Regions from separate parts of the Variovorax sp. DAIF25 genome, predicted to be linked through region 3. Evidence: riboswitches for the same ligand, from Rfam matches in the RefSeq annotation. Region 3 holds a riboswitch; each other region holds the start of a gene.

Region 1 (2,259 bases), on a different replicon from region 3:
GCCAGCTTGGTGTAGGCACGCACCGTCGCGCCCTCGGTGCCCGCGGAGGGCAGGGGGTTGTCCGCATCGGCCACCGTGGGCGTGATCTCCGCCAGCACCGTCCGGGGCGGCAGCAGGAAGATGTCGTCCGCGCTCACGCCCTGCTCGACGAGCTGGCGGCCGACGCGCTCGGCGTCCTCGGCGCTGGCGAACATCACCACCGAGTAACCGGTGGGATAGAACGCGCCGCCAATGGTCGCTCGCATCGAGGGATCCAGGGTGAATCGCTTCATGGGGCCTCCTGTCGTCTGGGCTTGCGGCGTGCCGCGGGTGTTTGATCCATGGGCAAAACTTAGGTCGCGCACCAACGCCCGCCTGTAGGAGAAGCCCGGAAGCTGGGAACGGTCGGGGCCACCGCCTGCCGCAGGAAGCACACAGGGTTTTCGCCGGCGGTGAACGTGATGAAGTGCCCGCGCGTTGTGACAGGGCGTGTCTACGATTCCGGCGCTGCGCCGCTTTCGCCAACGCCCACCTTCCAGAGCTTCGCGTGAACACCATCCCCGCCACCCTGTCGCCGTCGCCCCGCAACCTCGCGCTGACCGTCCACGAGCTGGAGCCCGGCGAGTTCTACTGGGTGCTGATGGAGGCGGTCGACGATGCCGCGGGCGAGGGCGCGGTGCATTCCTACCTGCCGCTCGAGGCGGCCATCGAGCCGCATTCCAGCTATTCCAATGCGCTGGTGGCCGGCGTCAGCGTGCTGCGCCGGCTGTTCGGCACCGAAGGCCCGGGCCGGCCGCAGGACACCCGCACGCCGGACGTCCCCGGCGGCACCCGCTCCCTATAATCCCCGCCGTTCGGTGCAGTCTTTCTTCTAAAAACAAAGACCGCATCGGCACCACGGTTCGAAGGTGCCCCGCCAGCCATGCATGCCATGGCCACGGGGTTAAACGGGAAGCAGGTGCGACGCGTCGGTTCACGGATCGACGCCTCCATTCCTGCGCTGCCCCCGCAACGGTCAGCGGATCTGGAAGTCCTCACGCCATGCCTCCAGGGCATCGGCAGCCACTGCGCCCCCAAGGCGTGGGAAGGCGAGGGCTTCCGCAACGGCGCTGCAGTTTCGACTGCGCGCCGCTGCGCTCCGCGAGCCCGGATACCGGCCTTCGTCACCGCCTCGGACGCTGCGGGAGTGCGTGTCCGGGCCGCCGGCCGGCGAAGCGCTTGCTTTTCCCGCCGCCGGTCCCGGCCATCGAATGACTTCCCGCCGTGTCCACGTTCGGTCAGAGAGCCTGCGGGGACGCGGGCCGGAGGAGAAGTCACATGGATCACGCATCGCCGTCGGGCGATCGCGCGGGCGCGGCCGGCCGCCGCCCGCACCGCCACCGGGGTCGCCCCGCCGCCCGCCGCCTCGGCGGCATGTCCGCCGCCATCGGCCTGGCCTTCGGCGCCGGCAGCGGCTTCGCGCAGCAGGCCGCCACCAGCCTGCCGCCGGTGCAGGTCGAGGCCGGTGCCCAGGCCGCGCTGTCGCTCGCCGAGCCCACGCAGACCGGCAGCCGCCTCGGCCTCACGCCGCTCGAGACGCCCGCCAGCATCGAGGTGCTGACCGGCGAGACCATCCGCGCGCGCGGCGACGTCTCCGTCATCGAGGCCGCCACCCGCGCCACCGGCATCACGGGTTCGCCCGCGCCGGGCAACGGCAGCACCTCGATGGCCGCACGCGGCTTCTCGGGCCATGGCTCGGTGATGCAGCTGTTCGACGGCACGCGGCTGTTCGCGGGCGCGGGCACCGTCACCTTCCCGTTCGACACCTGGTCGGTCGACCGCATCGAGGTGCTGCGCGGCGCGGCCTCGGTCATGTATGGCGAAGGCGCGATCGGCGGCGCGATCAACGTGGTGCCCAAGAAGCCCACGCGCGGACCGATCCACAACGAGGCGCTGCTGAGCTACGGCTCCGACGCCACGCGCCAGGCCGCCTTCGGCAGCGGCGGCGCGATCAACGACAAGCTTTCGTACCGCTTCGACATCAGCCACCGCGCCACCAACGGCTTCATGGCGCGCGGCGAGGGCGAGAGCCTGGCCGTCGGTGGTGCGCTGCGGCTGGACGTCTCGCCCGAGCTGCAGTTCACCCTGTCGCACGACGAGGGCCGCCAGTCGCCGCAACGCTACCAGGGCGTGCCGCTGATCGACGGGCGCCTCGACGGCCGGACCCTGCGCCAGAACTACAACGTCGACGACGCCGAGCTCAAGTACGACGACAAGTGGACCCGCCTCGACGCGCTCTGG
Region 2 (2,259 bases), on a different replicon from region 3:
GCTTCGGCGTGATCGCGAAGCCGTAGGCGGCGCTGCCGGTGGTCTTGCCGCCGAACTCGCTGTCGTCGTCGTGGCGCACGTTGAGCTGCAGCGAATGCGGGCCCTGCACGAAGCCGTAGCCGAGCGAGACGGCATCCTGCGAACGCTTGCGCGCCAGGCCCTTGTCGGTGCTGCTGGTGGGCGCGTTCTCGAGCCGGTCCTCGCGGCGCTCGAGCGCGGCCGTCACCAGGTGCGGACCGAAGCGCAGCTCGTTCTGGAACAGGTAGCCGCGCAGCCGGGTCTCGGTGCGGTAGTACGAGGGCATGGTGCTGTAGACCGACTGCGAATCGGTCACCTGCAGCCGGGTGCTATAGACCTCGTTCCATTGCGCCGACCAGGTCAGGCCGCCGGTGCGCAGCCGGTTGCGGCTCTGGTCGTCGAGGTAGTAGGCCGGCGGCTTGCTGCCGGACTTGGCCGCGTCGTAGCGCGCCTGCGTGTCGCTCGACAGCGCGGTGGCCTCGAGGCGCTGGCCGGGCGCGATCTGCCAGCCCAGGCGCACATTGCCCGAGGTGGTGTTGTAGCCGTCGCGGTCGGGGCTGGTGAAGCCGTCCTTGGGCAGCGTGCGCTTCTCGAGCGGCTGGATGTTGAAGCCGCGGCTCTCCTCGTGTGCCACGCCGAACGAATAGTCGAAGGCATTGGCCTTGCCGCTGATCGCGGCCTCGGTGCGGAACAGGCCGTGGCTGCCGAAGCCCACGCCGATCGAGGGCGACACGCCCTCCTCGCCGCGCTTGGTGAACAGCTGGATCACGCCGCCGATGGCGTCGGAGCCGTAGACCGCGGCGGCCGGGCCGCGCAGCACCTCGATGCGGTCGATCTGCGCCAGCGGGATGCTTTCCCAGGCCGCGCCGCCGGTGGCCTGCGAGTCCACGCGCACGCCGTCGATGTAGACGGCGGTGAAGCGCGTCTCGGCGCCGCGGATGTAGACGCTGGTCGAGTTGCCCACGCCGCCGTTGCGCACGATCTGGATGCCGGCCTGGCGCGCGAGCACGTCGGCCACGCCGGTGGATCCGCTGCGCTCGATGGTCTCGCGGTCGATCACCGAGACATCGGCCACCAGGTCCGACAGCGGCTGCGCGGTGCGGGTGGCGGTGACCACCGTCTCGCCGAGCACGCCGGGCTGTTGCTGTGCCGAAGCGGCCGATGGCAGCTGGGCCAGCAGCAGGCCGCCGAAGGCCGGCACCAGGGCCAGCGGCAGGCCGGCCAGGCGCGCGCGCAAGGAGGACGCAGAAACGCGAGCGCGCGAACGGCGCGAGAAGGAAACGCAGGAAATCATGGAATGAGCGAACGAACGTCTATGCCCCTTGCCGGCCTCCCCGCCGGCGCCCGGGGCGCCATTGGCTCGTGCATGCATCGACGAAGCGAAGGGCATGCGCGAACCGCCTTGTTGGCCGGTATCCGGGCTGGCAGACCGGCCCTCGCCGCCTTCCCAGGCGCCTGTTTCAGGGCGCCCAGTGGCTCGTGTGGAGAGGGTGGCGCCTTGCGGCGCCGTCTGCTTGACCGTTGCGGGGGCAGCGCAGGCGGCTTCGGTGCCGGCGCGCGGCCGGTCCCTTCACTCCTGCTTCCCGTTGAACCGCGGCGCGTGAACCACGCCGCAGGCACCAACGGGCGAGATTCTAGGCGCTGCGCCACGCGCTTTAAGTCGAAAGTTGCGTGGGCCCGACGGTCGCCGCGTCCCGCGCACTAACATCGACAGGCTATGCGACGCCATCACCACCGCCCCGCATGACCCTGCGCTCCTCGCTGCTGCTGCGCCTGCGCTCCGCCCTCCAACGCCTGTTCGGCGTCTCGGGCTGGCAGTCGATGCTGCTGTGGTCCATCGTCGCCGGCCTGCTCGGCACGCTCGCGACCGAACTGTTCCGCGCCACGCTGCGCGGCTTCGAGCACCTGGTGCTCGGCCCCGGCGACAGCCTGGTCGCGATGGCGCGCGCGCTGCCGTGGTGGGCGCGCATCGCCTTCCCCGCCGCGGGCGGCCTGGTGGCCGGAGGCCTGCTCGTGCTCGCGAAGCGCGTCGCGGTACGCAGCGCCACCTCCGACTACATGGAGGCGATCGTGCTCGGCGACGGCCGCATCCCGGTCACGCAGACGCTGGTGCGCAGCGCCTCCTCGCTCGTGAGCATCGGCACCGGCGGCTCGATCGGCCGCGAGGGCTCGATGGTGCAGCTCGCCGCATTGGCCGCCTCGCTGCTGGGCCGGGTGTTCCGCTTCCCGGTCGAGCGGCTG
Region 3 (2,259 bases):
AGCTGCTCGAGCGCAGCCTGCCCGACGGCAGCAACGCCGGCGCGCGGCTGGGCCAGCGCATCCAGACCTCGAGCAGCCGCATGGCGCGGCTGATCGGCCAGGTGCTCGATGCCTCGCGGCTGCAAAGCGGCATGGGCCTGCAGGTGGTGCCGGCGCAGATCGACCTGGCGCGGCTGCTGGAAGACGCAGTCGACGAGTCGCGCACTGCCTACCCGGGCTCGCAGCTCGAGCTGGACGCACCCAGATCGCTGCCCGTGCTGGCCGACCCCGACCGCATGGCGCAGTTGGTCGGCAACCTCGTGAGCAATGCGCGCCACCACGGCCTGCCCGGCGAGGCGGTGCGCCTGCGGCTCGAGCAGACCGAGGCGCACGTGGTGTTCAGCGTGGCCAACCGCGCGCCGCCGATCGACGCCGCGCTGGTGCCCGACCTGTTCAGCGCCTTCAAGCAGCGCAGCGTGCCCAACGAGCGCAACAAGGGCGGACTGGGCCTGGGGCTGCACATCGCGCAGGCCATCGTGCGCTCGCACCGCGGCAGCATCGGCTATGCGCACGACGACGGCTACGTGGTGTTCACGGTGCGGCTGCCACACACGCCCACACCCTGAGCTTTTCGCGCCAGACGGCGCAAGACCCGCTCCTATAATCCGCCCCGCCGGCCGATGCAAACGAAAGCATCACCCAAGCCGGCGTGCGCGAAGGTGCGCCGGTCCCGTGACCGGCGTTAAACGGGAAGCAGGTGACGAGCCCCACGGGGCGCCATTCCTGCGCTGCCCCCGCAACGGTCGGCGGATTCGCGGTCCTCACAGTCGATGCCTTCGCGGGCACCGGCGGCCACTGTGCCTCTGCATGGGAAGGCGAGGATCGCGGCCGCGAAGCATCGCTCGATGCCTCGCGGCGCTCCGCAAGCCCGGATACCGGCCTTCGCCTCGTTCGGTCGCTGCGGGAGTGCAGGCAAGCCGGGCCGGTCACGCGTGGGCGCGGACCCGGTCGCTTGCAGCATCCATCGGCGCCCGGTTTGTTCTCATGGCCCGCGGGAGCGCGGGCCCGAAGGAAGCCCACGTGCGCAACATCTCCAGGCGCGGTCGCGTCAGACCCCACCAAGCCCTCATCGGATCCGGCGTCATGCTGCTCGCCTCGGTCGCTTCGGCGCAGGACGCCGAGGGAGCCGGTTCGCTGCCGCCCACCACCGTCAACGACCGCAAGACCATCTCCACCGCCACGCGCCAGGAGGCCGACACGCTGCGGCTGCCCTTCGCGACCTATGCGGTCGAACGCGCGCAGCTCGACGCGGTGGGCGCCGTCACGCTCGAGGACACGCTGCGCAGCGTGCCGGGCCTGCAGTACGGCACGCAGGGCAACTACTACTCGCGCTTCGAGACCCGCGGCCTGCGCGACACACAGGACGTGCTGGTGCTGATGGACGGCGTGCCGCTGCGCCTGCTGCAGGGCAATGCCGACATCACGCTGATCGCGCCCGACCTGGTGGACCGGCTCGAGTTCATCAAGGGCCCGGCCTCGGCGCTCTACGGCAAGAACGCGATCGGCGGCGTGGCGCAGTTCTTCATGAAGCCCGAGCGCGCGGGCGGCAGCCTCACGGCCACCGTCGGCAGCTACGGCCGCCTCGACGGCAGCCTGCGCTACCGCTGGGACTTCGAGCGCGGCAACCTCTACATCGGCGTGGCCAACGGCGACCACAACGGCTTCCAGCGCGATGCCGGCCGCGCGCAGTCGGCCGTGCTGCTCGGCGGCGACTTCGCCGTCACGCGCAACTGGACCACCGGCTTCCAGCTCTACGACACGCGCGTGCGCGGCGACCGCGGCTCGATCGTGCCGCTGGTCAACGGCAAGCCGATCTTCGGCATCACATCGCGCGACAACTACGGCATTCCCGACTCCTACGTCACGGGCGACTACCAGTCGTTCTCGTGGAAGAACCGCTTCGAGCTCGGCGCCGGCTGGTCGATCAACCACCTGAGCAGCTTCGCGCGCTACAACCGCTTCTTCGCGGGCGGCATCACCATCGTTCCGCCGCCCGCGGCCGTGAGCAAGGGCTATTCCGAGAGCTACACCGCCGACCGCGGCGTCTTCCACGAGCTCGCGGCCACGCACCTGATGGCGGGCAAGGGCTGGAGCAACGAGTTCCAGGCCGGCTTCAACCTCGAGCGCGGCTGGCAGGGCCTCGACTCGCCGAGCTTCAGCAACGCGCCCACCTACCGCGGGCCGTTCTACGACATCCCCGTGAGCAACGTGCGCAACGAT

The links. Region 3 has a riboswitch for cobalamin ahead of R0232_RS43940 (TonB-dependent siderophore receptor). Riboswitches for the same ligand answer to the same signal wherever they lie in the genome.
Region 1: another riboswitch for cobalamin. It lies ahead of R0232_RS12815 (TonB-dependent receptor); the one in region 3 lies ahead of R0232_RS43940 (TonB-dependent siderophore receptor).
Region 2: another riboswitch for cobalamin. It lies ahead of R0232_RS19715 (TonB-dependent receptor domain-containing protein); the one in region 3 lies ahead of R0232_RS43940 (TonB-dependent siderophore receptor).

Annotation. Positions count from the first base shown of each region.
Region 1 is NZ_CP136636.1:2,789,689-2,791,947, forward strand. It holds gene R0232_RS12805 (hypothetical protein) at 1-272, opposite strand, end outside; gene R0232_RS12810 (hypothetical protein) at 527-823, shown strand; cobalamin riboswitch at 870-1,155, shown strand; gene R0232_RS12815 (TonB-dependent receptor) at 1,297-2,259, shown strand, end outside.
Region 2 is NZ_CP136636.1:4,248,579-4,250,837, forward strand. It holds gene R0232_RS19715 (TonB-dependent receptor domain-containing protein) at 1-1,312, opposite strand, end outside; cobalamin riboswitch at 1,409-1,656, opposite strand; gene R0232_RS19720 (ClcB-like voltage-gated chloride channel protein) at 1,762-2,259, shown strand, end outside.
Region 3 is NZ_CP136637.1:2,044,311-2,046,569, reverse strand. It holds gene R0232_RS43945 (ATP-binding protein) at 1-605, shown strand, start outside; cobalamin riboswitch at 680-936, shown strand; gene R0232_RS43940 (TonB-dependent siderophore receptor) at 1,123-2,259, shown strand, end outside.